Regions from separate parts of the Bacillus sp. SRL543 genome, predicted to be linked through region 1. Evidence: riboswitches for the same ligand, from Rfam matches in the RefSeq annotation. Region 1 holds a riboswitch; each other region holds the start of a gene.

Region 1 (7,622 bases):
GCAGCAGTTCCATGAGCAGCTGGCGTTTATCAGAAAAATAGCGGTAAAAGGTGCCTGTGGCCACATCTGCGGCGGCTGCTATTTCTTTTGCTGTTGTCATTTCGTAGCCTTTTTCTATAAATAACCGCTTTCCGCTTTCCAGCAGAGCCTTCCGTTTCTGAAGCGCTCTTTCCTGCTTGGGCAGGGATGGGAATTCCCCAGAAAACGGGGCGGTATTTTTTTCTGCCATAAACCTCACCTCCAGATTCATCATATCATATAAAAAACATAGCAGAGATACTGAAATCCTGACGCACAAAAAACATGAACTTTAGTTCAGCTTATTGTTTGACAGGTGTTTCCTATGGTGCAATAATGAATTTAATTTCACTATGATAGTCCTTACGTCTTATTTTTACTGGTTTGAAAATTTAACGATAAGGAGTCGCGATTATGGCAAAAGAGGGAGACACAATCAAGTTTAAAAGGCATGATCTTTCCATTACCGGAACGGTCGTAAAAGTCAAAGAAGAAAGCGTTCTTGTCCAGATCAGCGATGAGGATGCACTGCTTTTGAAAATAGATACACCAATTACGGTCGTGTCGCATAAAAATTACAAGATTGTTTGAAACTGAGATATGTATAATGGCGGCTGACAGCATTAATAGAAGAAAGCTGCGGAGTTTATTTACTTTTGTTTGAAAAACACGCAGGATTTCAGCTATAAAGATAGAATTGAATTATATGTTTATTGATTCAGCCGTTCTATCAAAAATTTAAAAACCTGGGAGGATACTGGCATGGAAATCAGCAAAGATTCAAAGAAATTAGCGGTAGATTCACCTGTTTTGCTAAAGGGCATTGTTAAGGCTATTTACAATGATACCGTTCATATCCAGATCGGCGGCAAAATCATTGCTCTGCCAGCTTCCAATATGCCCGCCGCTTCTTCTTAAACTGCAGGCTTCAAAAGGCTGTTTTTTATTGAAAGTCTTGCATTCTTTAAAACTTCAAAAGGAGCCGGGGTTCCGGCTCCTTTTGCATCAGATCATTCAGAAACTTTTTCGGCATAGCGGAAATCAGGATTATTAAGGGGGCTGAACCGGATTCCCTTAATATTTTCTTTCACGGCCGCATTTTGAGATGAAAAGTAGATTGGGATGATTGGCATTTCATCCATCAGGACAGCTTCAGCCTGATGCAGCAGTTCAAAACGCTTTGCTTCGTCCTGCTCTGTCAGCGACTGGTCGAGCAGCTCATCAAATTCAGGGTTGGACCAGTTTGTAAAGTTGCTGGAACTGCCTGAGCTGTACAGATCCAGTACAGGGTACGGATCCAGGAAGTCCCCTACCCAGCCCATGCGTGCAGCCTGGAAGTTTTTCTGCTTAAAAGTATCAATGAATGTTTTCCATTCCTGATTCTCCAGCTTCACTTCAACACCGAGGTTAACTTTGAACATTTCCTGCAGTGCCTCGGCAATATTCTTGTGGTTCCCTTCTGAATTATATTTCAGAGTGACCGCAGGAAGATCCTTCCAGCTCTCTTCCTTCATACCCTCTGCAAGCAATGCTTTTGCTTTTTCCGCATCAAAAGTATAGTAAGGGTCTTCCTCATCACGGAAGTCTTTGCCTGTGGGACCTTCCACACCATACCCCACATAACCGTAGGCAGGCTCTTCCCCGCCTTTGGAAATGTTTTTCGTTATGGCCTCACGATCGATTGCCATGCTGAATGCTTTTCGGATTTTGCTGTTATTAAAAGGCTCTTGATCAACATTGAATGTATAGGTATAAACACTGAATTGCGGTGAGTTTACAAACTCCCTGCCATCCTTTTCCATATCTATCGCGTCGGCGGGAAGATTCTTGATCATGTCGATATCGCCTGATTTATACATCTGATACTCAGTGTTGGCATCAGCTACCATCTTAAAGTTAACAGTATCCATCGTAATTTCTTTGCTGTTCCAGTAATTGCTGCTTTTGTTAAGGGTAAGGATATTATTGTGTTCCCAATCCCCTAGTGTATAAGCACCATTCGTGACAATTGTTTCCGGGCCTGCCGCCCAGTTTTCGTCAGCTTCCACTGCCTTCTGGTTCACCGGCATAAAGCCCTGGCCCATCAGGACCTTAGGGAAGAACTTAATAGGCGTGTTCAATTCCACCTTTAATGTTTGCTCGTCCACTGCAGTGATTCCCACATCTTCAGCATCCCCGTTTTCCCTATTGTATTCTTCTGCACCTCTTATGTAAAAAAAGCTGGAAGGATCATAGGCACCTGTTTCAGGATTAAGGACACGCTTCCATGCAAACTCAAAATCCTTTGCTGTCAGCGGGTCGCCATTGGACCATTTCTGGCCGTCCCTGATTGTGAAAGTATAGGTTTTTCCGTCCTCTGACACATCGACTTTGCTGGCCGCCCCTTCTACTGCATTTCCATCTTTATCATAGCGGTACAAGCCTTCATAAAGATTATCGATGACCCAAAAAGAAGTTGTATCAGATGCAAAGGCAGGATCAAGGGTATACGGCTCCCCTCCAAGATTGGCATTCAACACTTGTGCAACGTCTTTTCCACCGGATGCCGGCACTGCTTCATCATTGCTGCAACCTGTCAGCGCCGCCAGGGCGAACACCAGGATAACCAGCGGGAAACTAAATAATTTCTTCATGGTTTCATTCCTCCACTACTTATTTTTTGTTTAACACTTTAAACTGATTTATCTTATTAAAAAAGTAAGAATTATAATTGCAATATCCCCGCCCTTTTTGCTTATTCCGAAAATACCCTTTAACTCATTAACTCACTAAAAAACCTCCCGGCAAAGATAAGCTGAGAGGTGTTGTACCCGGCTTATCTTTCCGGTATATCCGGCGGAATTGGCACAGTGTTCACAGAACCTGCTGCCGAGGCTTCATCGGGCCAGTCCCTCCGCCTCTCTGGATAAGAATATAGGTATTAGCTGGCTGAATAAAAAAATCCCCTTCTGCAGATAGAAGAGGACAGTATGTATAAACAGGCTCCCTTCTTATCTGCCAGGCATCTGCCTGATGGAATTGGCACAGTGTTCAATTGAACCCGCTGCCGAGACTTCTTCGGGCCATCCCCTCCGTCTCTCTTGATAAGATATTATAGGTATATAATTTTTCCGGTCCACTAAGAATAACCAATTTAGAAAATTTCGTCAACAGCAACGAGAAAAGTCTAACTTTTCTATCTTTTTGGGCGAATTGGAAATGCACCGGCATAAGGTAGCTTTTCAGGTGTCTGACTAATAATCTTATTAGCAATTGCAAACACTACCAGCATACTGATTGAAGGAGTCTTCCTATGGAAAAGCAAACACCTCTTACATCGGCAGAAATCGCGATGCTCTGGACTACTTATATGAATGACAGCATGTCAAAATGTGTTCTTGGCTATATGAAATCACATGCTGCAGAGGATGAAATAAAGGCTGCTCTGCAGTATGCCCTCGATTTATCCACCAGCCATCTGGAATATCTGATCCCTTTATTCAAAGAGGAAAAAATGGCTGTTCCGGACGGCTTCAGCAGCGGGGATGTCAACTCTGATGCTCCACAGCTGTTTTCAGACACTTTTTGCCTTGCTTATATCAACCATATGGCAAAAGCGGGAATGCTGGCATACAGCGGTATGCTCTCTATGAGTGCGAGAAGCGATATCCGGAATTTCTTTACTGAGGGCCTGGCCGAAACAGCCTTGCTTTATAATAAAACAACGAGCCTGATGCTCGAAAAAGGGATTTACATAAGAGCTCCTTACATCTCTTATCCGCATGAAACGGATTATGTGGATACCAAGAAATACTTAAGCGGGCTGAACCCCTTCGGGACCAAAAGACCTTTGAATGCCGTGGAAATTTCCCATCTGACCCTGAATATCCAGACCAATTCAATCGGACTGCAAATATCAGCTGCATTTGCTCAAACTGCTCAATTGAAGGAAGTCCAGGAATTTATGCTGAGAGGCAAAGAGATTTCCCAAAAGCACGTCGGCATTTTTTCAAAATTGCTTTTGGAAAGCAATATACAAGCTGTCGGTTCACCGAATATCGCCGTGTATGATACAACTGCACAGGTGTTTTCCGATAAGATGATGATGTTCCATATGGCCCTTTTGAGTGCTTCCGGATCAGGAAATTACGCGACTGCGGGAGTTGCCAGCCAGCGAACCGATGTGGCTGCAAGCTATGAGCGGCTGTCAGTTGAAATTGCCATTTTCGCCAAAAGCGGTGCAGACATTATGATCAAGCACGGCTGGCTCGAGCAGCCTCCAGGAACAACAGACCGTGATGCACTGTCCAAAAAAGGAACGCCTTGACCCTGCTATATGAGCGAGGTTTTGTGGTTCTGGGGTTTTGTGTTTCGGTCCAGTGAGCATAAAGCAATTTATTGCATAAATCGGTACCCTTTGTGTTTGTGATACTCCCTAGGGACAGATTCTTCCTATATTTAATTAATATGAGTACAAATTCAAAATTGACTTAAAGATTCCGAATACCCCGCAGATTGACATCACCCAACAACCTTAAAATTTCCTTAAACCAAAAGGAGCAATTGGGAGAAAGTTTTCAGACTGAAAAAAGGCCAGCTGGCAAATCTAAAAGAGATACCACAATAAGGAGGTCTTCTCATGACCCAGTCTAAAAAGCAGGAAGAAAGACAGTGGCGCCAGAGAAAAGAAACACAGCATCCTCATGGAAAAGTGAAATCGTTTGACCAGCTGGCCGATCAGGCCGGAAAAGGCGGACGATCCTGATTGAATGGGTCCAGGACAATGTCTTGGGCCTTTTTTTTGATATGTGAAGATGCGAGTTGCTAATATATTGGCAAAGTTGCTAATATAAATTGAAAGTTGCTAATAAATGAAAAAAGCTGCTAATAAACAGAAAAAGCTGCTAAAAACAAAAAAACACCAGGTCCGACATGCGCTTTTCTTCAAGGTGCTGCAGTACATAGCTTTCACCTGCAGAAAAACAGGAATTTTGTACAATTCCCCCGCAAGCCTGGATATGCGAGTATAATAGAGGTGGCAGTTTTCCATGCTGCTTTATTAGGTAATTTTTGGAGGAGCACGTTTGATTACTTTGCTAAAAACGCTATTAATAAATATGACGATACTTTTTTCATTTACCTTTAATGCGAATTTATTTTTCCCATTTCAGCTGAAAGAGCTGCTTTCTTTAAAGCATAAGCTCACCTACGGTCTGATTGGCTCGCTTGGAGCGGTTTTCTGCATGCTGTATCCGATCGAAACCCTTGGAGACACTCACTTTGATTTCCGGATGATCGCCATACTGATCATTTCGCTTTATGCCGGGCCGATTCCCGGTCTCATCGTGGTGCTTGTTGTCTCCCTGATCAGAGCGGCCATTGGAGGACCGTTTGTACTGACCGGGGTAGTGGTGTCTATTCTCGCTATGCTGACAGGACTGGCTTTCCGGAAGAAATATATTGAAACTTCGTATAAATTGCTTGTCAGCTCTGCGGCCTTCGCTGTTTATGCGATCCTTTATATTCTTGTCATTTATTTTAATGTTAGATTTTTGGATTTATCGTTTTATCTCATGTATTTTACTGCCTTTTATATAACATTCGGGAGTATAGTACTGATAATTGAAAAGCTGATTAAGACCAATAAGCAGATTGAAGAGGTGGTATATCTGGACAAGCTGACGATGGTCGGACAGATGGCCGCTGCCATCGCCCACGAGATCAGGAATCCACTTACCACTGTCAGGGGTTTCATCCAGTATTTAAGCGAAAAGACAACAGATGACCAGGTCAAATCCTTTTCCCCTCTCATACTTGAGGAATTAGACAGAACAAATAAGATCATTACAGATTATTTAAAAATTGCCAAGCCTGAACAATTCAATCTGACTACCATGAATCTGGAGAAAGTTGTCAGGGATTGTGTTGATCTGCTTCGCCCGCTGGCAAATTATATCAATACAGCAATCCTATTCGACGAAGGCGGGCACCATTTCGTCCGCGGGGACGAGCACCATATGAAGCAGGCAATTATGAATGTAATAAAAAATGCAATCGAATCAACTGATAAAGATGGCTCTATTAAAATCACCATCCAGCCCAACCAGCTGGCAAATACAGTATCCCTGAAGGTTTCTGACAATGGAGTCGGGATGTCGGAGGAACAGCTCAGAAAAATTGGCCTTCCTTTCTACACGACCAAGTCAAAAGGAACAGGTCTGGGCAGCATGGTGACAAATAAGATCATCAGGGAGATGGATGGGACGATAGATTACGAAAGCGAAGTGAATCGGGGCACTACGGTAACGATTATCCTGCCTCTTCAGCTGATTCCAGAACCCGCTCGATAATGTGTCATTTGAGCCACATATGATACTGGAGAAAAAATTACGTGTATAGTTTAAAAAGAAGCCGAAATTGGGAGATTATGATGCTGAATAATTTGTATGATCCGGATTTTATCCGTTTTTGTGAAACAGCCACCCCTCTTGAAATGGTCACAAAGCTTACTGGAGGAAAGGTGCGCGGACTTGAAAACCTTGCTCTTAGGTCCCTGAACACCCGCAGGCAGCTGCCAAAGGAAGTCATCAATGTTCTGCTGGTTTATTTTTATGCCTCATACGCCCACCAGGTTTATGATCGGAACAGCCTGGCAAGGCTCTATGACTACTGGGCGACTAAGCAGATCCGCACTTTTGCAGCGGCCCGCGATATGACGAAAATAGACATTGCAACGATCCTGAATAAATAAGAACAGCGCTCTCCAGCCTGTTTTTTTTTGTGTTTTTTCTTACTTCCTCCATACCGGCTTCATAAAAACTCAACAACTGAACATGCTATAAGTATGCCTCTTATGTGTATTTATTTTTAGAAAAGAAGGGATTGATGAATCATGAGACGAGATGCCTCAGACAGAAAAATATTATGGTTCATGTCTATCCTTTCTTTCTGCATACTCTTTTTCACCCTTAGGAAACCGCCCATCAAAGATTGGCTTTTGGCATTTCTATTCAATGCGTACACAAATGGGATCATTGATAAGTTTGTTGTAAGCAAGAAATATGTTACCTATCCTGTGCGTTTTCTGCCAAAGCTGAGCGACATCAATATATTATTTGACTACCTTTTCTACCCGACTGCCTCCCTGCTTGCGAACCAGCTGACAAGTAAAGATAGAGGTCTCTGGCTTTTCTTTAAAATGATGATCATAACCTTTACTATATTCCGGATTGAATCATGGGCAGAGCGAAGAACAAGACTCGTCAAATGGCAGAAAGGCTGGACAGGATATTATTCTTTTGCCACCCTTACTATGAAGTCGCTTTTGAACCGCTATATCATTGAAATCGTCCGAAAGATAGATCAGCATCAGCGTGAAGGTCACGCTGATATAGATAGTGAATAATTGCAAATGACCTTATATTTTCATTTTGTTGTTTAAAGCTTGTCATGCCGGGTATTGAAAAGTGTAATGAAAAACTCAGGAGGAGTTGAATCAGCCATGTCCATGATCGAAAACCCATTCAAGGCAGAAACTGATGCAGCCGCCATTCGTTCAGGTGAAGTGGAGCCCAAGAAAATGGTTATCAGCTTAACAGGAAGCAGTTCTGTCGTCCCTCCTTCTA
Region 2 (7,622 bases), 930 kb from region 1:
CATGATATTGCCAATCAAACCAACCTTCTTGCCCTTAATGCTGCCATTGAGGCTGCAAGGGCTGGTGAGCATGGCAGAGGGTTTGCAGTGGTGGCGGATGAGGTCAGGAAGCTGGCTGAACAGGTATCTTTCTCTGTGTCAGACATCACCAGGATTGTGCAGGGAATCCAGGCGGAATCCAATGATGTTGTCCTTTCCCTCAAGCATGGATATGAGCAGGTTGAAGAGGGGACCGGCCAGATCGAGCATACAGGCCGGACATTCCAGAACATCTATCAATCTGTCAACAGGATGTCTGAAAACATCAATGAAATTTCCAGGAGCCTTGAACAAATTTCTAGCAGTTCTGCTTCTATGAATGACTCAATCGAAAATATTGCATCCGTTTCCGAGGAATCTGCCGCTGGGATTGAACAGACGAGCGCTTCCATCAGCCAGACGAACCACTCTATGGAAGAAATTTCAGATAATGCGCAGTCATTGTCAGAGCTGGCAGATCAGCTGAACGAGATGATTTCTAAATTCAGGCTATAGATGCATATAACAGGCTGCCGGCGAAATTCCTTTGCCGCAGCCTGTTTTTGATGGAATCTGAGACTCATCATTGCATCGGAAAAAGGAAGACAGGGGGAAAATTTGCGGGTAATTGTCTAAAAATTGTTTTTTTTTAACCCGAACAGTAATAAAATGTAAGTATCATATTATGCAAGCCATATAAGCCGAGAGATTTTTCCTGAGCAGATGGAAAGGTATCTGATAGATGTTTGCAGGCAAGTCTATGTCTTCAAGGAGGAAAAAAGGTGGGGGCTTTATCAAATATAGTAAGAAAACAGATGGAGGAAAGGATAGCAGAGCTGGAACTGGAGAATGAAAGGCTGAGACAGGGAGCCGGTTCCGGGGAAAACTATGCTGCCGGGGAACATGTTTTTGATTCTGCACCAGATGGCATGATGATTTATACTGAACAGCGGGAGATTTTAGCCGTTAACTCTTCAATGTCCCGGTTTTTAGGGACTGAGAAGATACAGCTTGAGGGCACCAGGCTGGATGACCTGGTCCCCGGGGATTACCATTTTAAGCTGGAAAAACAGAAAAAGCTGCTGCACTCCCAGGAAAAAGTTAAAGGCGTTCTGCCGATGGCATATAAAGGCAGCCTGGCCTACTTTGAATTTACGACGAGCCGCCTTCCCGGAAGCAGTCTGCTGTTGTCCATTTTTCGGGATGTGACGGAGAAAAGGCAACTTGAACAGAAAATCCGCAAACATGAGGATTTATATAAAGATCTTTTTGTAGAAGCGCTCGATGGAATTGTCTACTGGAGGGACAAAGGGACGATCATCAATGCAAACCAGGCAGCATGCAGAATATTTGAAAGCACCCATGATGAGCTTCTTGCCCGGAAGGTGGATGATTTTGTTCTTTACAAGGACAGAAGCTATTTCCGCATCCTCGAGGAGCTGTACAAAGAGGGGCAAGTGAGGAATGAGCTGTTTTTTCTGATGCCAAATGGACAGAAGAAGCTTCTTGAGTTCACTGTAAAGCTGAACGCGGTCGAAGGCTATCATATGACAATCTTCAGGAATGTCAGTGAACGGTATAAGATGGAAGAAGAACTGCGGGAGAGCGAGAGGAAATTCCGCAGTATTTTTGAAGGCGCCCTTGAGGGGCTGATTCTGTGGGATGAAAACTTTACCATTGTCGATATCAATGCATCAGGCGAAAAAATGCTGCAGATGCCGCAGCATGAAATTGTGGGACAGTCCCTTCTTGCTGTATTGAATGACTGTAAGATAACAGAAGAGGAGCTGCGCCGGCATCTTGGAGAGCTGACAGACAATGGTCAATCCAACGGGACGATTTCCTATATTTTGAAGTCGGGCAGGAAAATGCATTTTGAGTTCTCTTTAAAGCAGAATGTCTTTTCCGGGCTCAGCCTGACGACATTCAAGGATATTACAGAAAAGCTGGAGATGGAGGAGCAGCTGAAGAAATCGGATACATTGAATGTGATTGGGGAATTGGCAGCGGGAATCGCCCATGAAATCAGGAATCCGATGACGGCTTTGAAAGGATTCATCCAGCTTTTGGAAGACAGTGCCGGAAGCGGTAACTCCATGTATTTTAATATCATTACCTCTGAACTTCAGCGGATCGATTCAATCATAAATGAGTTCCTGATCCTGGCGAAGCCTCAGGCCATACAGTTCGTCGAGAAAGATATCATCCAGCTGATGAAAGAAACAGTCGAGTTCTTGACAGCTCAGGCGGTTCTCCATAATGTACAGTTCAGGACAGATTACACAAAAGGCCTCCCCTTGATTTTCTGCGAGCCGAACCAGCTGAAGAAAGTCTTTATTAACATCATTAAAAATGCAATTGAAGTAATGCCGAAGGGCGGAATCATTACCATTTCCATTGAGAAAACCCAAGTCGGCAGCGTCCGGATTTCCATTAGGGATGAGGGGACGGGAATCCCTCCAGAGAAACTGCGCAAGCTTGGAGAACCATTTTATACAACGAAAGAACGGGGCACCGGGCTTGGCCTGATGGTCACATACAAAATTATAGAAGAACATGAAGGCACGATCGAAGTGGAAAGCAAGATGGGGGAAGGAACCGTTTTCCATATCGAACTTCCCATGAAGCGGGCGGGGTACCAGGATTTAGCCGGCCTTTTTACTAAATAGCCATAAAAAAATAGCAGTCGTCCAAATTTGTATCATTCAGTGGAATGATGCATTTTTTTTACAAAAAGTGAATTGACTTCTGAGAGCTGATTTGATATAAATCTAATTAGATATATATCGAATTTGGAGGGTTTTTTATGCAGTTAGACAGATTAGTGGCATTTCATAAAACGATGGGCGACCCTGCCAGAATACGGATTATTGCACTATTATCGAATGGGCCTCTCCATGGCCAGGCAATTGCAGGCAAGCTGGGACTGACTCCTCCGACAATCACCCATCATTTAAACAAGCTGAAAGCTATTAATGGCATCTATCAGCGCCGTGATAAAAATACCATATATTATTATGTGAATGAGTCGGTTATCAAGCAGCAGGCAGAAGTGCTCATTGATATGTTTGATAAAAAAGAAGGGGAGATGGAAGAGATGCTGGAAATGCACAATGAGAAACAAAAGGTTATCGAAAACTTTATCACAAAAGAAGGTAAGCTGAAAAATATTCCGGCACAGCGCAAGAAAAAGCTGTTCATCTTTGAACATATCGCCTCAGGACTTAAGATGGGTGAGAAATATCCAGAAAATGAGCTTAATGAGTATATAAAGAAATTCCATGAGGACTATGCAACGATCAGGAGGGAATTCATCATCAACCATTTCATGTACAGGGAAAACGGCATTTATGAGCTGAATCCCCGTGAAATGTGGGCAAAGCCGGAGTAGTTTGATATGGATAAAGAATACGCAAATATACCAGGTACAGGTTTTATTCCTGTCTTTGCCTTAGCAGTTCTAGATGGCTTCATACCGGGTGAGGTGAAGAAAAGGGAAGGGTGCCTCCTTATATCCCACGGCAGCGGCATCCATTTTGCTGCAGGCAGTACGGACTCCGGTTCATGTGAACTGCTGGCTGGGAAATTGGCGGAGGCTGAGAAAAGCGGCGGGCGTTTTACGCTCTTTTCCGGTTCAAAGGGCTGGGACCAATTCCTCTCAGAGCGGTTTGGGGATAAGCTGGACATGCACCGGCGCTATTCTTTCCAGAAGTTTTCGCCGGCACCTGTCCCTCCTTCAAGCAAAGTCTGCATTCTTGAGCTCAGCAGGCAATCAGCAGGCAAATACTCCGAGTTTCCGATTGAATATTTCAGCACATATTGGGGCTCGGTTGAGCAGTTTCTGAAATTTGGTTTTGGGGTCAGGGTGATGATGGGGGAGCGGGCAGCAGGGGAATGCATTTCTATATTCAGGAGCAGGGAATATGCAGAAATGGATATCCATATAGCTGAAAGCAGCAGGGGCCATGGGCTGGGTGCCATACTTGGCTCCAGATTCATCGGAGCTTCCCTGGAGAAAAATCTGCAGCCGCGCTGGGATTGCAGCGCGGCCAATCTGGCAAGTATAAGGCTGGCGGAAAAACTGAGATTTTCCGAACCGGCCGGATACCATATTTTTACCCTGCGTAAACGAGGCTGACATTCCTGCATAATTCCTTTGCATCTGCAATTTCACTGCGCTGAAGGATCAGGTTTCTCCCTGCAGCCAGTGCCGCTCTTTTGGCAGACAGGCGCCTTTCTTTGTCCTTTATTCCGTCAAGGTCGGCAACATGTGCGAGCCCGATTGTCCTTCTTATCAGCTCGCAGCCTGCAAAGCCGACGGCATCTGCCCAATATTTCCGGAGGACAGCGGAAAGAAAACCATCTGTTCCTGCAAAAGGATCTTTATTATCATTCTGCCATAAACGGGTGAACTCCTGGGAAAAAGCTTCCCAGAATGATTTTATATGTTGGTCTATTAGTCTTGTTTTCTCAGGATTGGCGATTGACTGGAATAAAAGATTTGCAATCACCTGGCCAATATCAAAACCTGCAGGACCATAGAAAGCAAATTCCGGGTCAATGACTTTGGTCTCAGCATTGGATGCAAAGATGCTGCCTGTATGCAAGTCCCCGTGAAGGAGCGCCTCCGCTTCATTTAAGAAAATCTTCCTAAGGCGCGCCGCCTCAAGTTTCAATGCTGAATCAGCCCATAAGGCTTCTGCATCGCCTTTCAGCTCTTCTTCAAAATCATTGGTCGGGCTATTGAAAAAAGGATCTGCAAATATCAGGTCTTCCGTAATTTTGCACAGCTCCGGGTTGTAAAAATCTTTGGCAAGCTTTTTCTTATCAGCCTGCAGAAGGCCGTAGTCAGAGGTATAGAACAAAGTTCTTGCCAGGTAGTTTCCAAGATGGCCGGAAAGCAGCGGATATTCTTTTCCAGAGATCAGCCCTGTACGGCTGATCTCCAGGTGTGAAAGATCTTCCATCACAGTCACCGCGAGCTCTTCATCATTGTAGAAGACCTCCGGCACAAAATCCGGAGCAAGCTTTTTAAAAAGTTTAAGAGCTTCTGCTTCAATCGCAGCCCTTTTCAAAGTCAGCGGCCAGCTTTCGCCTACTACCTTGGCAAAAGGGAGAGCCTGCTTGATAATGAGGCTTTTTCCTGTCCCGTTTTCCTTGATCCTAAAGACAAGGTTAAGATTGCCGTCGCCTATTTCTTCCGTAGCTAAAGATGCATTGCCGGGAAACTGGCCAAGGCTTACAGCGAGTTCTGCGGCTGTCTTTTCTGTCAGCGGAGCATATTTATTTTTTACGAGTGTCATGATTTTTCCCTCCTGAATTTGGAGGCTTTGTTTATCCATCAGGACATAAAAAAGCCTCTTTCTCATGCTGAAAGAGGCTTGAAGTATTGAGCTTCGCACCTCTTATCTGCCAGAAAGCCAAGCTTTCTGCTGGAATTAGCACCGTGCCTTATGGAGAAATTCTCCGGCGCAAGTATTGCGCCCCATCTCACGATGGAATTACGGTCGGTTGCTGGGCATCATCGGGCCAAGTCCCTCTGCCTGCTCTTGATAAGAGAATATTAGTTTGTCAGACCGGCTGTCTCAGCCGTTTGAAAAAATAGTAACAGCGGCTCATGTTTTCTGTCAATAAAAATTTAAAAAATTCTAATAGAATTCAGGCCTGCGGTCCGTAAAAACCGGGATGCGCGCCCTCACTTCCTCTACAAGCCTGAGGTCGAGCTCTGCTGAGAGGATTTCTTCGTTCTCTGAAGCCTCTGCAATGACTTCGCCCCATGGATCGATGATGATGGAGTGTCCTGCAAATTGATTGGCAGGATCAGATCCAGCCCTGTTGCAGGCAACCACAAAGCATTGATTTTCAATGGCTCTCGCAATCAGCAGCGCGCGCCAATGGGCGAGGCGGGGCAGAGGCCATTCAGCCACAACGAAAATGGCTTCTGCTCCTTCAAGTGCATGCTTGCGGATCCATTCAGGAAAACGGATATCATAGCAGATAAAGCCGGCCATCGGATGGCCATTCAGCTTGAAAGACGCATCCCCGCTCCCGGGTGACAGGTGGAGATGTTCATCCATCAGTTTAAAAAGGTGGAGCTTGCTGTATTGGTGCAGGAGTTCACCTGTGCTGCTGACTGCAAGCAGGGTATTGAAAACGCCATCAGCTGTTTTATTTGCGACGCTTCCTCCAATGAGGGCAGAATGATGCTTTTGGGCCATAGTCTGCAAAAACCGGATGCTTGATTCTGCGTTCACGTCCCCGATTTCTTCCATGCGGGTTAAATCATAGCCAGTTGTCCACAGCTCGGGCAGCACGATGATATCGGGATTATCCTTGCTTGCACGCTCGATCAGCGTTGCAGCTTTTTCGAAATTTTTCTCAGGGCTGCCAAAGGAGATGTCCATTTGGATGCAGGTTATTTTCATTGGGTAAACCTCCGTATGCAAAGGATTATATATTTAAATTGCAGAATATTTCTTTACTTCCTGCCTTTTACGTTATATCATTTGTCATTAGTTTTTCAAACAAAAAAATTTAATCCACATGAAAAGCAGGTGACTATGTGATGAAAATATTTTCTCAATCTGAACTTTTGCAAAGTCTGCCAAAGCAGTTCTTTGCGACATTGGTGCAAAAAGCAGCCAGGTATGCCGGGCAGGGGCATGATGTCATCAATCTTGGCCAGGGAAATCCTGATAGGCCCACTCCGCCTCATATCGTCAGGAAGCTGCAGGAAGCAGCCGAAAATCCCCTTAATCACAAATATTCCCCTTTTCGCGGGCAGCACAGCCTGAAAGCTGCAGCGGCGGAATTTTACAAAAGGGAATATGGGGTGGACCTTGATCCGGAAAAGGAAATAGCCATTTTATTCGGCGGGAAAGCCGGCCTGGTTGAAATCCCTCAATGCCTTTTGGATCCGGGGGAAACGATACTTGTTCCCGACCCCGGCTATCCTGATTATTGGTCAGGGGTGGCCCTTGCGAAAGCGTCCATGGCTGTCATGCCTCTGAAAGAAGAAAATCATTTTCTGCCGGATTATGGTGAGCTTTCTGAGCAGGACATCCAGTCAGCCAGGATGATGTTCCTCAATTATCCGAACAATCCGACCGGTGCAACGGCTACGAAGGAATTCTTTGAAGAAACGGTCCGCTTTGCATCGGCAAACGACATTTGCGTCGTCCATGATTTTGCCTACGGTGCGATCGGCTTTAACAGCGAAAAGCCTGTCAGCTTCCTGCAGGCGGAAGGGGCAAAAGAGACGGGCATTGAAATTTATACACTCTCGAAAACGTATAATATGGCAGGCTGGAGAGTGGGGTTTGCGGCAGGGAATGAAAGTGTGATAGAAGCCATCAATCTAATGCAGGATCATCTTTATGTCAGCCTGTTTGGCGCAGTACAGGAAGCAGCAGCCGAGGCGCTGGCCGGGCCGCAGAACTGTGTGGATGAGCTGGTGCAGATCTATGCCTCCAGGCGGAAGGCTTTTATTGAAGGCCTTAGGGAGATAGGCTGGGATGTTAAAGCTCCGCAGGGATCCTTTTTTGCCTGGCTGAAAGTGCCGGAAGGATGGACGTCTGAGCGATTTGCAGATGTACTGCTCGAAA
Region 3 (7,622 bases), 1.5 Mb from region 1:
TTCTCTTTTGCATTTTAAAAATTCGCCACTGTTATGCTTAATTCCTCAGCGGAGTCTGACAGCTTTGCTGCAGCGCTGCTGATTTCGGAAAGCAGGCCGGTGAGAAGCTCGATATCCTTTTCAATCTGGCGGCTCTTATTTTTACTTTCAGCGCTTGCCGACAGGATTTCTTTGAAGACATTCCCGGTGTTTTCAATTTCTTTATTCCCATTCACAACAATTCCATCAATCGTTCCAATCTGCGAAATCACCTCTGAAATTTGCCTGATTGTCGCGTTCAGCAGAGATGTGATATTGGAGGAGGAATCCTTCGTCTGTTCTGCCAGCTTTCTGACCTCATCGGCAACAACAGCAAATCCCTTGCCGTGCTCGCCTGCCCTTGCGGCTTCAATGGCAGCATTAAGGGCGAGCAGATTGGTCTGGTCCGCAATGCTTGTAATCACTCCGGCAATCTCGCCAATCTGGTTCGAGGTTTTTTCCAGGCTGCTGATGGTGCTGGTGATTTCATTCACATTGCTTTTCAGCTCATGCATATTTTCCACAACCCGATCCAGCTGGTCACGCCCCTTGGAAGAACGCGATTCCATTTCAGTCGATGAAATGGCGCCGTCTTTAGCATTGCCTGAGATTTGCTGTGACTGGTGTACAATCTGTTCTACCGAAGCGCCTGTCTGCTCTGACATGGCAGCCAGATTTTCAACGATTTCGCCGACGTACCCTTTCAGATCTCTTTTAGCTTGGGCTTCTGTTTCAGCTGCAATGCCTTCCATTGTTTTTTGCATAATGGAGATGCAGAGCTGTATTTCCAGGTTAAAGATTTTTGTTACAGCAGTTGCAATTCGATGCTGATCGTATGCCGTCAATGTCAGCTCCTTGATGATGGCTTCAAGCATGCCTTTCATCAAAAGCTGGTAGACAGAGATGTACCAATGAAACTTTACGCCAATTTTTACATAAGCTTGTCCTGCAATCGTCCGGCGGTCAATGAATTCTTTGTTGATGACGCCATCGAGCAGACTTAAGACATATTGATGGCTCATTTCTGTCGTTACCCCGATTTGGGACGTGTCAGTAATTTTTCGAACCTCTTCATGATTAAATTTCATTCCCTCGGAGTATATATCTGCAATATGCTTTTCCATCATAGGGCGGATCCCCCTCAGGATGGCAAGGTCATCGGCTGTTAATCCCATTAATTGAAGCTGCATCTTTAAATCTTCGTCAAAATCGGCATCCAGTATGACATATTCCATTTCTCTTTGAATCATGCTGTCAAGATCAAACGATTTCGGTTTTGCTGTTTTCGTAAAGATCACTTGAAACACTCCCATTTTATATATCTATTATCCTAGTTTATATCGGCTGCTTAGCAGGAGTTTTTACATAGGTTTCAATGAAGTGCCATAGATTTTTAAGAAGGGACCTGCAGTTTGGAGCCAAGTTTTCCAGTGAATATAAGCAAAAAGCCCCCGGCAGGCATGCCGGAAGCTTTAATCAGACGACGGGGATCAGCAGCTTAACGATGGTCCCTTCATTTTCTTTGCTTGTAATATATATGTTGCCTCCGTGGCTTTTGATGATCCGGTTGCAGATCATAAGCCCGAGGCCAGTCCCCTTTTCCTTCGTACTGTAGAACGGTTCACCGAGCTTCGGCAGCCTTTCTTCGGGGATGCCGATCCCTTCATCCTTCACGCTGATCATCGCAAAGCTGTTGTCATGCCTGACTTCAATGCTGATCTTTCCGCCATGGGGCATGGCTTCAATCGAATTTTTGATAACATTGATGAGCACCTGCTTGATTTTATCAATCTCACAGCGGACACTGATTTCAGATAGGGAGTATTTCACATCGATCATGATGTTATAAATGAGCGCCTGTGTGTTTAAAAGGGTGACGACGCTTTTAACGATATTGACCAGATTGGTTTCCTGAACCTCTGTCACGACTGGCTTGGCGAGAACAAGGAGATCATTGACGATTTCTTCTATCCGTTCGAGCTCGGAAAGGATGACATCCGCATATTTTTCTGTTTTCCGCTCAGTAAGAAGCTGGGTAAAGCCTTTGATTGCGGTAAGCGGGTTTCTGATTTCATGGGCGATTCCTGCGGCAAGCTGCCCGACGACAGAGAGCTTTTCTGCATTATGGAGCTTTTCTTCGGTCTTTTTCTGGCCGGTCACGTCCTTGATGATGATCTGGAACAGTTTTCGGTTCTTAAAAACAGTGGGAATCAGCTGGATGGCGGCCTTTCGGGTGTTCCCGTCACTCCTGATGAGGTTCAATTCAAAGCTGACGGTCTGGTTCGCCTGGTAAAAATCCTTCAAATAGCCATGGTCAGAAGCTGATATATAGTCATACAAAGAGGCGCCGATGATTTCCTTGCTTGAAGTGAAGCCAAACACTTTCTTGCCTTCATCATTCATATAGGTCCATATACCTTTCTCGGTTGTCATGCCAATAGTATCCCGGCTGTATTCGACCAGGAAGCGGTATTTTTCCTGTGTTTCCATGTTTTCCTCTTCCATATTGACACGTTCGGTCATATCCCTGGAAATGCACATGGCTTCCTGGCTGTCGCCGAGTGTGCTGATACTGGTCTCAAGCCAGATATAGTCGCCTTCCTTGCGGCGGAACCGGAACGAAATACGTGAGCTGCTGCCCGGGGATAGCCCGCGGAATTCTTTTGTGAGGATATCTTTGTCTTCGGGGTGGCAGTAGGCAAGAATGCAGTCTTTGTAAAGCTCTTCCTGCGTGTAGCCCAAAAGGGTGCTGCAGGATGGGGACACATATAAGAAAATGCCCTCTTTCGTATGCCGTGAAATCAGGTCTGCCGAATGCTTCAGAGCCAGTTCGAGATTTTTTGCTTCAACTTTGTCCACAAATAATTCAGATTGATAGTCTCTGTTTGTTGCAATCAAACCGTTCTCCCTCCCGGAATGCAGTTCATTTTGCTCTTTTCCACTATTATACATTAGACAAGCTGGCAGAAATATAGGAGTAAACTCCCTCTTCTTGTATGGAGACTGGGGGAAATGTTGATAACTGGATAGGAAAATGTGGAAAACCTGCTTTATCCACAGCGGGAGGAGGACATTTTTTCCGAAAATCCAAAAAAGTAAGTAAGGGCTTTCAGGATTTGTGGATAAAAATTTTTAACCACATATCTGAAAAAAGGGTTTGACAGAACTTTGAAACGCGTGTAAAGTAAAAAACAATTAATTAAGCAAACAAACTTAATACGATAGCTTCTTATCCAGAGAGGTAGAGGGACTGGCCCTATGACACCTCGGCAGCGGACTGATGAACCGTGCCAATTCCAGCAGGCAGATTGCCTGAAAGATAAGAAGAGGACTGACGCTTATTATTCTGCCCTCTTCTTCTTGAAGAGGGCTTTCTTGTTTTTCAGGAATAAAAGTGCGGGGTGCTGCATAGCTATTGTATTAAATCCAATTAATTATATAGGAAAACCATAATTTCTTATCCAGAGAGGCAGAGGGACTGGCCCTATGAAGCCTCGGCAGCGGACTCTTATGAGTACTGTGCCAATTCCAGCAGGTGTGAGCCTGGGAGATAAGAAGAGACAATGCTGATGATGCATGCCCTCTTCTGTTCTCAGGAGAGGGTTTTTTAATGTTAAGAAAGTATATTTTTTCAACTTTGATTACTGTCTAGCTCCAGCGCCTACCCCCTCGAGGTCACAAGCCACTCCTCCCAAAAAGGCAAAGAACGCCTTTCCGGGAGGCCTGTCTTGTGCTTGTCGGGGGTGACCAAGGCGCTTGCGCATTTCTTATTTGATACGGAGGGAGAAACAAACATGATAGAATTCCAGGATCTCAAGAAAGTGTATGAAAGCGGAGGCCAGCAGGTTGCAGCACTGAATGGGATAGATCTTGCAATCGACAAAGGAGAAATCTTTGGTGTAATCGGCTTCAGCGGAGCGGGGAAAAGCTCGCTGATCCGCTGTGTGAATCTGCTCGAAAGGCCGACCTCAGGCAAGGTGATCGTCGATGGCCATGATCTTACATCGCTTTCGCCAAAAGAGGTAAGAGAGGTAAAGCGCAATATCGGCATGGTTTTTCAGCACTTCAATCTGCTGAACTCGAAGACGGTGTTTGCCAATGTAGCCATGCCGCTTACCCTGGCAAAGCTCCCTAAAGAGCAGGTACGCAAACGGGTAGCTGAACTTCTTGAGTTCGTGGGACTTGCCGATAAAGCTGATAATTATCCTGATCAGCTTTCAGGCGGCCAAAAGCAGAGAGTCGGGATTGCAAGAGCACTTGCTACACAGCCTTCAATCCTGCTGTGCGATGAAGCGACCTCGGCCCTTGATCCGCAGACAACAAGCAGCATTTTGCAGCTATTGAAAAAAATCAATGCGGAATACAATATCACCATCCTGATCATTACCCATGAAATGACGGTCATCAGGGAAATCTGCGACAGGGTGGCGGTGATCGAGGCAGGAAAAATCATTGAGGAAGGCTCGGTGTTCGATGTATTCTCGGCACCAAAAACACAGACAGCCCAGAACTTTGTCAGTTCTGTCATGAATGATTCAATCCCGGATTCCGTCAAGCAGCTTGTAGAAAGAAACAATGGCAAGGAAAGAATTTTCCGGATCAATTTTGTCGGCCAGTCAGCCGGCCAGCCGCTGCTCTCCAAGCTTGCCAAGAAATTCGATATTGATATAAACGTGCTGTTCGGAAATATAACCGAGCTTCAAGGCATCCCGTTTGGGAACCTTGTTGTCGAATTCCAGGGAACCGACCAGGAAGTGCAGCGCGCCCTTATGTACATTCATCAGGAAAAAGTCTCAATCAAGGAAGTGAAAGCACATGCTAGTTGATCACACGCAAATCATAGAAGCACTTATTGAAACCATTCAAATGGTGGCCTTCTCGCTCCTTTTTTCCACCATCCTGGGATTGCCGCTCGGAATCCTGCTGGTCATCACGAGAAAAGGCCATCTGCTGGAGAATCTGCCCATTTTCAACGTATTGAATGGAATCATCAATATATTCCGCTCGGTCCCATTCATCATCCTGATGGTTGCAATCATTCCGGTGACGCGGCTGCTGGTAGGAACCTCAATCGGGACGGCAGCGGCTGTCGTACCGCTCGTATTCTATGCCGGCCCGTATATTGCAAGATTGATTGAGAACTCGCTCCTCGAAGTTGACCCGGGTGTCATAGAGGCAGCGGAAGCGATGGGGGCGACACCCGGGCAGATCATCTTTAAATTTCTCGTACCGGAAGCGCTCAGTTCACTGGTCCTCGCACTGACCATCGCGACCGTCGGACTTGTCGGCGCATCCGCCATGGCAGGGGCTGTCGGCGGCGGCGGTCTTGGCGATTTGGCCATTACTTACGGCTATCAGCGCTTCGACACAACGGTCATGATCATCACAGTCGCCATCCTGGTCATCATGGTCCAGGGGCTGCAGAGCTTCGGCAATATTTTATCTAAAAGAATCAGAAGACGATAACTAGGAGGAAACATCCATGAAAAAATTATTATTAACGGCAATCATTCTGGCGCTGGCGGTTTTCAGCGCAGCCTGTTCATCATCAACAAGCGGCAAGGAAAAAGAAAAAGAAGTGAAAATCGGTGTCAGCGGGTCAGACAACCGCATCTGGGATTTCGTAGCCAAGAAAGCTGAAAAAGAAGGAATCAAGGTGGAAATCGTCCGCTTCTCGGATTATGTCCAGCCAAACATCGCCCTTGCAGAGGGAGAGCTTGATGCGAATGCCTTCCAGACTATTTCTTATTTCAACGCTTTTAAAAAGGAACATGATCTGGACCTTTCGCCAATCGCGACAACCGTTATTGCACCTATGGGAATCTACTCTGAAAAGTATAAAGATGTAAAAGATATCCCTGAAGGCGGAAAAATCGCCGTGCCGAACGAAGCAACCAATATGGGAAGATCCTTCCTGCTTCTGCAGGAAGCCGGCCTGATCACACTGCCTGAAGACTTTGACGGAAATGGCAGCATCGACAAAATCGTTGATAATCCAAAGAACCTGGAAATCGTCCCTGTAGTGGCAGGCCAGACACCGCGTGTCCTTCCAGATGTTGCGGCTTCCATCATTAATAATGGAATCGCTGTGGATGCCGGCTTCAATCCTGTTAAAGATTCCATCTTCCATGAAAATGCAACAGCAACACCATATATCAACATCATTGCCGTTAGAACTGAAGACAAAGACAATGAAACATTGAAGCGCCTCGGAGAACTTTACCAGGAAGACGATGTAGCCGAGTTCATTGAAAAAGAATATAAAGGCAGCACCATCCCGACATTCGTTCCGCTCAGTGAAATTGGAGAATAAAAACTGGTGCATGGCACCGCTAATAGGAGGAGATCATTATGGCAGCACCCGCTAAATCTGTAACCGAATTAAAGGAAAGAATCAATCAAAGTGTGGAATCGGGAAGGGAGCTTTATCTTTCAACAAGCCACCAGATCCATGAAAAACCGGAAATTGGCAACCAGGAATTTTTCGCATCCGGGCTTCTCTCAGGAATTCTTGAAGAAGAGGGCTTTGAGCTGGAGCGCGCTGTTGCCGGCCATGAGACAGCATTCTCTGCTAGGAAAAAATCTTCCAAGCCGGGTCCATCCATTGCTTTTCTTGCTGAATATGACGCTCTGCCTGGAATCGGCCATGCCTGCGGCCATAATATCATTGGCACAACCAGTATTGCGGCTGCCATTGCCTTAAGCAAGGTGGTGGAAGAAACAGGCGGAGAGGTCGTCGTATTCGGAACACCAGCCGAGGAAGGCGGCCCGAACGGCAGTGCAAAGGGCAGCTTCGTCAAGCATGGCCTGACAGAGGGAATCGATGCAGCGCTGATGATCCATCCCTCAAGCAAGACTGCATTAACAAGCTCTTCCCTAGCGGTGGATCCGCTGGACTTTGAGTATATCGGCAAGCCTGCCCATGCCGCGGCTTCACCGCACGAAGGAATCAATGCCCTTGATGCGGTCATCCAGCTTTTCACCGGCATCAACGCCCTGCGCCAGCAGCTGAAGGATGATGTGCGGATCCACGGCATCATTACTCATGGAGGCGACGCGCCAAATATCATCCCGGAATATGCAAAAGCGCGATTCTTCATCCGGGCAGCGACAAGAACATACTTAAATGAAGTTACAGAGAAGGTTAAGGCGGTGGCAGAGGGTGCTGCCCTGGCAACAGGCGCCAAGCTGAATGTGATTGCATTCCAGAATGAAGTCGACAATCTTCTATTAAATAGAACATATAATGAAGCATTCCGTGAAGTCATCGAGGAACTGGGCGAGGAAGTTGATCTGTCAGGCAGGGAAGGAATCGGTTCTACAGATGCGGGCAACATCAGCCAGCAGGTACCTACGATCCACCCTTATATCAAGATCGGCAGCGATGACCTTGTTGCCCATACCGTACCATTTCGTGAAGCTGCACGCTCGGAAAAAGGCGATGAAGCCCTGCTCACAGGTGCAAAGGCGCTGGCACAGACGGCATTCCGGCTAATCACTGAGCCTGAACTGCTTGCTTCTATCAAAGAAGAGTTCGCAAGGAACAAAGAAGCGCAAAAATAAAGGATGGAGCTGCCAATGTGGCGGCTCCACTTTTCATTCGA
Region 4 (7,622 bases), 1.4 Mb from region 1:
TGCAGAGGGGCTTTTATTGTTACCAGCAGTGATCCGGCATAATGAAAATATTCGAAAAAGCCGAAGGAGAGATATCAATGTCAGAGAAGCAAAAGAATTATCGGTTTGAAACACTTGGTGTACACGGAGGGCTGCAGCCTGATCCTGCAACAGGGGCAAGGGCAGTGCCGATCTATCAGAATAATGCCTATCAGTTCCAGAATACAGAGCATGCCGCTAATCTGTTTGGCCTAAAAGAGCCGGGTTATATCTACACAAGGATCCACAATCCAACAGTTACCGTATTTGAGGAAAGGGTTTCACTGCTTGAAGGCGGCGTAGGGGGGCTTGCTGTTGCAAGCGGCCAGGCAGCCATCACTCTTGCCATCCTGAATATTGCCCAGGCGGGGGATGAAATTATAGCAGCATCAAACCTTTATGGAGGAACATATAATTTATTTGCCGTCACCCTTCCTAAGTATGGGATCAATGTAAAACTGGTCAATCCGGAAGATCCGGAAAATTTCAGGGACGCTATTACAGAAAAAACAAAAGCTGTATTTGCAGAAACAATTGGAAACCCAAGCCTAAAGGTCCTCGATATTGAGAAAGTGGCGGAAGTGGCCCATGATGCCGGCATTCCTCTGATTGTTGACAATACCTTTGCCACGCCATATCTTTGCAGGCCGATTGAATTCGGCGCAGATATTGTGATACATTCAGCGACAAAATGGCTTCTGGGAAATGGGACGACAATGGGTGGCGTCATAGTAGACGCAGGCCGTTTTGACTGGAATTCAGACAAATTCCCGGGCTTCACCAAGCCGGATCCAAGCTATAATAACCTGGTGTACAGCGAAGCAATCGGTGCGGCTGCTTTTATCGTCAAGGCGAGGGTACAGCTGCTCAGGGATCTGGGGCCTGCACTCAGCCCGCAGAACGCATTCCAGTTCACCCTCGGTCTTGAAACGCTGCATGTGAGGATGAAAGAGCATATCAGCAATACAAAGAAAGTGACAGAGTATCTAAAAAATCACCCTGCTGTGACTTGGGTGCTTTATCCGGGAGATGAAGACCATCCTGATAAGGCACTGGCTGACAAGTATTTGCCTAAAGGAGCCGGAGCTGTGGCTGTTTTTGGAATCGAGGGCGGCCGGGAAGCCGGGGCAAAGCTGATCAACAGCCTGGAACTGTGGGCCCATGTAGCAAACGTCGGCGATGCCAAAAGCCTTATCATCCATCCTGCCAGCACCACTCACCAGCAGCTTGATTCAGAAGGCCTTAAGGCGGCGGGGGTGCCGGAGGACCTGATCCGGATTTCCATTGGCATAGAAAATGCCGAAGACCTGATTGAGGATCTGGAGCAGGCAATTGAAGCCGCAACAGGAAGCCAATCACTTGCAGGAAAAGCAGAAACTTCAGGAACCAGCCGGTAAATTTTAGTGTTAAACTTTGTTGTTGACACCCTTTTTTATCCGTGATACGATAGCACTCGTAATTTAAAAATGGCTAATGAATGAAAATGAACTTCATATAAAGTAGCTCTTATCAAGAGAGGTGGAGGGATGTGCCCGATGAAGCCCGGCAACCGTCAATGTTTATTGAAATGGTGCCAATTCACACAAAGCTTTTTTAGCTTTGGCAGATGAGAGAAAGGTTTTTCCATCATGCCTTTCTGCTCACCTGCAGGAAGGCATTTTTATTTTTACAGGAAAATTTCCTGTCTTAAGCTTATGGAATAATCTTAACCTGGTTTCAGGAAACTACTCTAAAGAGGATTGGCAGAACATAAATCTCTGTAAAGCCATTTGTCTAATTGGATATAAAAGAGGTGAATACGGCAATTGATTTCAATAAAAGATGTTAAAAAGATATATTCGTCAAAAAAGGGTCCGGTCAAGGCGGTTGATGATGTCAACCTTGAAATCAAGGAAGGTGAAATCTTCGGAGTGATCGGCTACAGCGGTGCAGGAAAAAGCACCTTGATCCGGATGCTGAATGGGCTTGAGCTTCCCTCAGAAGGAACGGTCACGGTAGCCGGCAGGGAGATTTCAAAAATCAGAGGTTCGGAGCTGCGAAAAGCCCGTCAGGAAATTAGCATGATCTTCCAGCACTTTAACCTTCTCTGGTCAAGGTCTGTGAGGGACAATATTGCATTCCCGCTTGAAATTGCGGGAGTGCCTCGCCAGGATAGAGAAAAAAAAGTAACCGAACTCATCAAACTGGTCGGTCTTGACGGCCGTGAGGATGCTTATCCTTCACAGCTTAGCGGCGGTCAGAAACAGCGCGTAGGCATCGCCAGGGCGCTTGCCAATGATCCGAAGGTGCTTTTGTGCGATGAGGCAACCTCGGCGCTTGATCCGCAGACAACGGATTCAATTCTGGATCTGCTTGTGGACATTAATCACCGCCTTGGGCTGACGATTGTACTGATCACCCATGAAATGCACGTAATCAGGAAGATCTGCCACAGGGTGGCTGTCATGGAAGGCGGAAAGGCTGTGGAAATCGGCCCCGTTCTGGAAGTGTTTAAAAACCCGCGCGAGCAGATCACAAAAAGATTCGTCCAGCAGGTCACAGAACCTGAAGAAACAAAAGAAACTGCAGAGGCCCTGCTTGGATTGTATCCGCACGGCCAGGTTGTGCAGCTTTCCTTTGTCGGGGAGTCGGCCGAACAGCCGCTCATCACAAATCTGATCCGTTCCTTTGAGGTGACTGTAAATATCCTTCAGGGGAAAATATCACAAACCCAAAACGGCTCATATGGCACATTGTTCATCCACCTTGATGGGCAGGCTGGAGAAATTGCCAAAGCGATTGATTATATTCATGCACAGCAAGTTGGCGTGGAGGTGATTTCAAATGCTTAGTGAATTCTTTCCAAATGTAAACTGGGATAAGATGTGGGAAGCAACGAATGAAACGCTCTATATGACCGGCATCTCTGTCCTGGTAACATTCGTATTGGGAATTGTGCTTGGTCTGCTGCTATTCCTTACCTCCAAGGGGAACATCTGGCAAAATGCACTCATCAATAAAATTATTGCAGCGTTTGTCAATGTATTCAGGTCCATCCCGTTCATCATCCTGATCGTCCTGCTGATCCCGTTCACGAAATTTATTGTCGGCAGCATGATTGGAGAAAATGCCGCTTTGCCGGCCCTGATCATCGGAGCTGCCCCTTTTTACGCCCGTATGGTGGAAATTGCTTTGCGGGAAATTGACAAAGGGGTCATTGAAGCAGCTAAGTCAATGGGTGCAAAGACGAGCACGATCATCTTTAAGGTGCTCCTGCCAGAATCCATGCCGGCGCTTGTGTCAGGCATTACTGTTACAGCGATCTCACTCGTGGGCTTCACTGCAATGGCCGGAGTCATCGGTGCAGGCGGCCTCGGGAACCTTGCTTATCTGGAGGGCTTCCAGCGGAGCCGCTTTGATGTAACCTTGATGGCGACCATCATCATCCTGCTGATTGTGTTTATTATCCAAGTCATTGGAGACATAATAACTTCTAAACTAGACAAACGATAAAAGGAGACTTAACTAATGAAAAAATGGTTATCACTTGTATTGGCACTTGCCGTAGCGCTCGTCATTTCTGCCTGCGGAACTTCTGAAGATAATGCTGACGGCGGCAATGCGGACAGCGGGAAAGAAGAAACATCCAAACTGACTGTGGGAGCTTCAAATGTCCCTCACGCAGAAATCCTTGAAGAAGCAAAGCCTCTTTTGGAAGAAAAGGGAATTGAGCTTGAAGTCGTAACATTCCAGGATTATATCCTTCCTAACCAAGCACTTGATTCTGGCGAACTTGATGCAAACTATTTCCAGCACATTCCTTACCTTGAGGCGCAAATTGAAGAGAACGGCTATGATTTCGTCAATGCCGGCGGAATTCACATTGAGCCGATCGGTGTGTATTCAAAGAAATACAAAAGCCTCGATGAGCTTCCGGATGGTGCGAAAATCCTGATGAGCAACTCAGTTGCAGACCACGGCCGTATCCTGACTATGCTTGAAAAAGAAGGTCTCATCACTCTTAAAGAAGGCGTCGACAAAGTCAAGGCAACAATCGATGATATTGAAACGAACGAGAAAAACCTTGAGTTTGATACAGAATATGAAGCATCCCTCCTTCCGCAGATCTACAACAATGATGAAGGCGATGCGGTTCTGATCAACTCTAACTATGCCATTGATGCAGGCCTGAACCCGATCAAAGACTCTATAGCGATTGAAGACAAGGAATCTCCGTATGTGAACGTAATCGCTGTTAATAGCGGCGATGAAGATAAAGAAGCCGTCAAGGCGCTTGTAGAAGTGCTCCACTCTAAAGAAATCCAGGACTTCATCCTTGAAAAATATGAAGGTGCAGTTGTTCCTGTATCTGAGTAATAAAAGAAAAAGGCAGCCGCTTAAAATGCAGGCTGCCTTTTCTTATGCCAAAAAACAGCACATGCGGTTCCATTTCATCCCGCATAGCATTTCTGAAAATAAAACATACTAACTGTGTTAAAGATTTAAGGAATGGAGTGGACACGAATGGAGCATTCACACGAACCATCAAATTCAATCGAAGCAGCTCTTCATGACTATAAAATGGGCCTTGGCACATTTACACAAAAAATGCCGGATCTTGCACAGCATTATAATGCATTCACAGAAGCATGCTTTAAAGAAGGCAGCCTGTCCCAAAAGCAAAAGCAGCTGATTGCACTGGGAATCAGCCTGTATTCACAGGATGAGTACTGCATCATTTATCATGTGAAAGGCTGCATTGACCAGGGAGCGAGTGAAGAAGAAGTGCTTGAAGCTGTCGGCGTTACAGCGGCATTTGGCGGCGGGGCAGCGATGAGCCAGGCAGTCACGCTTGTGCAGGAAGCAATGGATGAACTGAATCAGGGACAGCTGAAGCAATAAAAAGCCAGCCTTTCCATATGATCAAGCAGCCCTGCCGCGAAAAGCAGGGCTGTTCCTTTTTGCTTGCTGGATGGACTGATGGAAGAGGGTCAACCTTTATTTGGAAGAATTCAGCCGGAATTGTAAGGATGCCGGAGTTGAAGTCCCTTCAAGGGGAGATACCTTAATGAATTATTCAAAATGAGGTTTTTTCCTGTTTGAGCGTGGTATAGGAGGAGTGTTACGATAACTCATGAGGAAAAATAAATCGCGAAAGCGACAAAACCGAAAGGATTGATTTACTATCAGTCAGCTGGACTTGAATTACACAAGTGAAATGGAAAAAGCGATGTACAGTGCCCACGGTGTCGGCTATGAGGTTTACAGCCGAAAACATGATGTACGGATGAGCGTAGAAAAAAGGCGCGAGCAGGACTATTTGAAAAGCCAGCGTATGGTAGCAGACTTGGAAAGAAAAGTACATTCTTAAGAATAATATATAATAAGGAAGAAAACAGTTTGAACCAGTGTGATGCCGCACTGGTTTTTCTTTTAGAATAAAGCAGAAACAATATAGCCCGATTTTTCCGGAAGAGTAGGAGCCCGGCACTTACTTATGTTAAACTGAAGGGACTGCACCCGAATTCATGTACATTGAAAGCCGCTCTGCAGGGAAAAATAGTTTGGACATGCCTGGATTTCCAGTTTTGGGGTCAGGGAAGCGGAAAGGGTTTAGCCAATAAAAGTTCTTACCAGATAATTAATACTATCTGCGTGTTGTTAAAGAGTTGCTAACACTTTCTATTTGTTATAAGATTGTAATGAGAATAAAATGAGAATAGAGATTTGCGGCTTTTGCCGGTATATACAAATCTTTTTTATTGACGGAGGTATAATGATGGCTGGATCTACACTTAAAATTAATGATCTTCATGTTTCTATTGAGGACAAAGAAATTCTTAAAGGGGTCAACCTGGAAGTGAAAGGCGGAGAAATCCATGCGATTATGGGTCCTAACGGAACCGGTAAATCAACCCTTTCTTCTGCAATCATGGGCCACCCTAAGTATGAAGTAACCTCAGGAAGCATTGAATTGGATAACGAAGATGTACTTGAAATGGAAGTGGATGAGCGTGCGCGTGCAGGCCTGTTCCTTGCCATGCAGTACCCAAGCGAAATCAGCGGTGTTACAAATGCGGACTTCCTGCGTTCGGCAATCAACAGCCGCATGGAAGAAGGCAATGAAATTTCATTGATGAAGTTCATCCGCAAAATGGACAGCAAGATGGATTTCCTGGAAATGGACCAGGATATGGCGCAGCGCTATCTGAATGAAGGCTTCTCCGGCGGGGAGAAGAAGCGCAACGAAATCCTGCAGCTGATGATGATCGAACCGAAAATCGCGATTCTTGATGAAATCGATTCCGGGCTTGATATCGATGCCCTGAAGGTCGTTTCAAAAGGGATCAACGATATGCGCGGCGAAGACTTCGGCTGCCTGATCATCACTCACTATCAGCGCCTTCTTAACTACATCACTCCTGACCATGTGCATGTCATGATGCAGGGACGCATTGTTAAATCAGGCGGGCCTGAGCTTGCACAGCGACTTGAGGCTGAAGGCTATGACTGGATCAAAAAAGAACTTGGCATTGAAGACGAAACCGTAGGGCAAGAAGCGTAAGCGTTAGGGGGATCACGATGACTATTGAAACTAAATTGCCGTTTGATAAAGAGTATATCAGCTCTTTTTCAAAAGAAATGGGTGAACCGGCCTGGCTGACAGAATTGCGTGTGAAAGCTCTTGCTGACGCTGAGACGCTGCCAATGCCGAGACCTGATAAAACGAAGATCGATAAATGGAACTTTACACAGTTTGAGAAGCATATTGTGGAAAGTGAAGACTTTGGCTCGCTGGACAATCTTCCGGAACAAGCCAAATCCTTGATTGACCTGGATAAAGAGAACAGGAACCTGTATATCCAGCGGAATAACCGTCCGGCCCACCTTTCTCTTTCGAAAGAACTGCAGGACCAGGGCGTCATTTTCGCCGATATCTTTACAGCAGCGCGCGAGTACGGCGATCTTCTGCAAAAGTACTTCATGAAGGATGGCGTAAAGGTGGATGAACACCGCCTGACTGCCTTGCATGCAGCACTTCTGAACGGCGGAGCATTCTTATATGTGCCGCGCAATGTCGAAGTGTCTGAGCCGATTCAGGCGATCTATCTGCATGATGACAAAGATGCAAATATCTTCAACCATGTCCTGATCGTGGCTGAAGATAACAGCAGCGTTACTTATGTTGAAACATACCTTTCAACGGTCGATTCAGCTGAAGGGATTTTCAATATCGTGACTGAAGTTCTTGCAGGGACTAACAGCAGGGTGCAGTACGGAACAGTTGATAACCTTGCAAAAGGAATCACTACTTATGTCAACCGCCGCGGAAGGGCGGAAAGGGATGCCCGCATTGAATGGGCTCTTGGCCTCATGAATGATGGAAACACGATTTCCGAAAACGTAACGAACCTGATCGGCGACGGTTCTGTCGGCGACACGAAGACTGTTGTCGTCGGACGCGGAGAACAAAAGCAGAACTTTACGACAAGTGTCGTCCATTTTGGCAAAAATACAGAAGGCTATATCCTGAAGCACGGCGTTATGAAAGAAAGCGCATCTTCCATCTTCAACGGAATCGGCAAGATTGAACATGGTGCAACCAAATCGAATGCAGAGCAGGA

Evidence for each region. Region 1 has a riboswitch for S-adenosylmethionine ahead of AC4E8B_RS13145 (peptide ABC transporter substrate-binding protein). Riboswitches for the same ligand answer to the same signal wherever they lie in the genome.
Region 2: linked by a shared signal. The riboswitch ahead of mtnK (S-methyl-5-thioribose kinase) and the one ahead of AC4E8B_RS13145 (peptide ABC transporter substrate-binding protein) in region 1 are both predicted to bind S-adenosylmethionine.
Region 3: linked by a shared signal. The riboswitch ahead of AC4E8B_RS21150 (methionine ABC transporter ATP-binding protein) and the one ahead of AC4E8B_RS13145 (peptide ABC transporter substrate-binding protein) in region 1 are both predicted to bind S-adenosylmethionine.
Region 4: linked by a shared signal. The riboswitch ahead of AC4E8B_RS20485 (methionine ABC transporter ATP-binding protein) and the one ahead of AC4E8B_RS13145 (peptide ABC transporter substrate-binding protein) in region 1 are both predicted to bind S-adenosylmethionine.

What each region holds. Positions count from the first base shown of each region.
Region 1 is NZ_OZ481794.1:2,600,315-2,607,936, forward strand. It holds gene AC4E8B_RS13130 (TetR/AcrR family transcriptional regulator) at 1-229, opposite strand, end outside; gene AC4E8B_RS13135 (DUF2187 family protein) at 433-609, shown strand; gene AC4E8B_RS13140 (hypothetical protein) at 781-936, shown strand; gene AC4E8B_RS13145 (peptide ABC transporter substrate-binding protein) at 1,029-2,651, opposite strand; SAM riboswitch class I at 2,831-2,930, opposite strand; SAM riboswitch class I at 3,006-3,108, opposite strand; gene AC4E8B_RS13150 (DUF3231 family protein) at 3,311-4,324, shown strand; gene AC4E8B_RS13155 (DUF6254 family protein) at 4,637-4,762, shown strand; gene AC4E8B_RS13160 (ATP-binding protein) at 5,082-6,347, shown strand; gene AC4E8B_RS13165 (hypothetical protein) at 6,425-6,748, shown strand; gene AC4E8B_RS13170 (CBO0543 family protein) at 6,890-7,402, shown strand; gene AC4E8B_RS13175 (hypothetical protein) at 7,469-7,622, shown strand, end outside.
Region 2 is NZ_OZ481794.1:1,672,225-1,679,846, forward strand. It holds gene AC4E8B_RS08490 (methyl-accepting chemotaxis protein) at 1-534, shown strand, start outside; gene AC4E8B_RS08495 (PAS domain S-box protein) at 801-2,687, shown strand; gene AC4E8B_RS08500 (DUF2087 domain-containing protein) at 2,825-3,409, shown strand; gene AC4E8B_RS08505 (GNAT family N-acetyltransferase) at 3,416-4,156, shown strand; gene mtnK (S-methyl-5-thioribose kinase) at 4,134-5,321, opposite strand; SAM riboswitch class I at 5,421-5,577, opposite strand; gene AC4E8B_RS08515 (carbon-nitrogen family hydrolase) at 5,667-6,443, opposite strand; gene AC4E8B_RS08520 (pyridoxal phosphate-dependent aminotransferase) at 6,584-7,622, shown strand, end outside.
Region 3 is NZ_OZ481794.1:4,132,161-4,139,782, reverse strand. It holds gene AC4E8B_RS21165 (methyl-accepting chemotaxis protein) at 15-533, opposite strand; partial or broken gene AC4E8B_RS21160 (protoglobin family protein) at 780-1,253, opposite strand; gene AC4E8B_RS21155 (PAS domain S-box protein) at 1,495-2,916, opposite strand; SAM riboswitch class I at 3,245-3,344, shown strand; SAM riboswitch class I at 3,473-3,575, shown strand; gene AC4E8B_RS21150 (methionine ABC transporter ATP-binding protein) at 3,813-4,844, shown strand; gene AC4E8B_RS21145 (methionine ABC transporter permease) at 4,834-5,484, shown strand; gene AC4E8B_RS21140 (MetQ/NlpA family ABC transporter substrate-binding protein) at 5,501-6,331, shown strand; gene AC4E8B_RS21135 (M20 family metallopeptidase) at 6,370-7,581, shown strand.
Region 4 is NZ_OZ481794.1:3,996,123-4,003,744, reverse strand. It holds gene AC4E8B_RS20490 (O-acetylhomoserine aminocarboxypropyltransferase/cysteine synthase family protein) at 78-1,415, shown strand; SAM riboswitch class I at 1,522-1,631, shown strand; gene AC4E8B_RS20485 (methionine ABC transporter ATP-binding protein) at 1,824-2,849, shown strand; gene AC4E8B_RS20480 (methionine ABC transporter permease) at 2,842-3,510, shown strand; gene AC4E8B_RS20475 (MetQ/NlpA family ABC transporter substrate-binding protein) at 3,526-4,374, shown strand; gene AC4E8B_RS20470 (carboxymuconolactone decarboxylase family protein) at 4,522-4,899, shown strand; gene AC4E8B_RS20465 (YuzK family famiily protein) at 5,216-5,368, shown strand; gene sufC (Fe-S cluster assembly ATPase SufC) at 5,777-6,562, shown strand; gene sufD (Fe-S cluster assembly protein SufD) at 6,580-7,622, shown strand, end outside.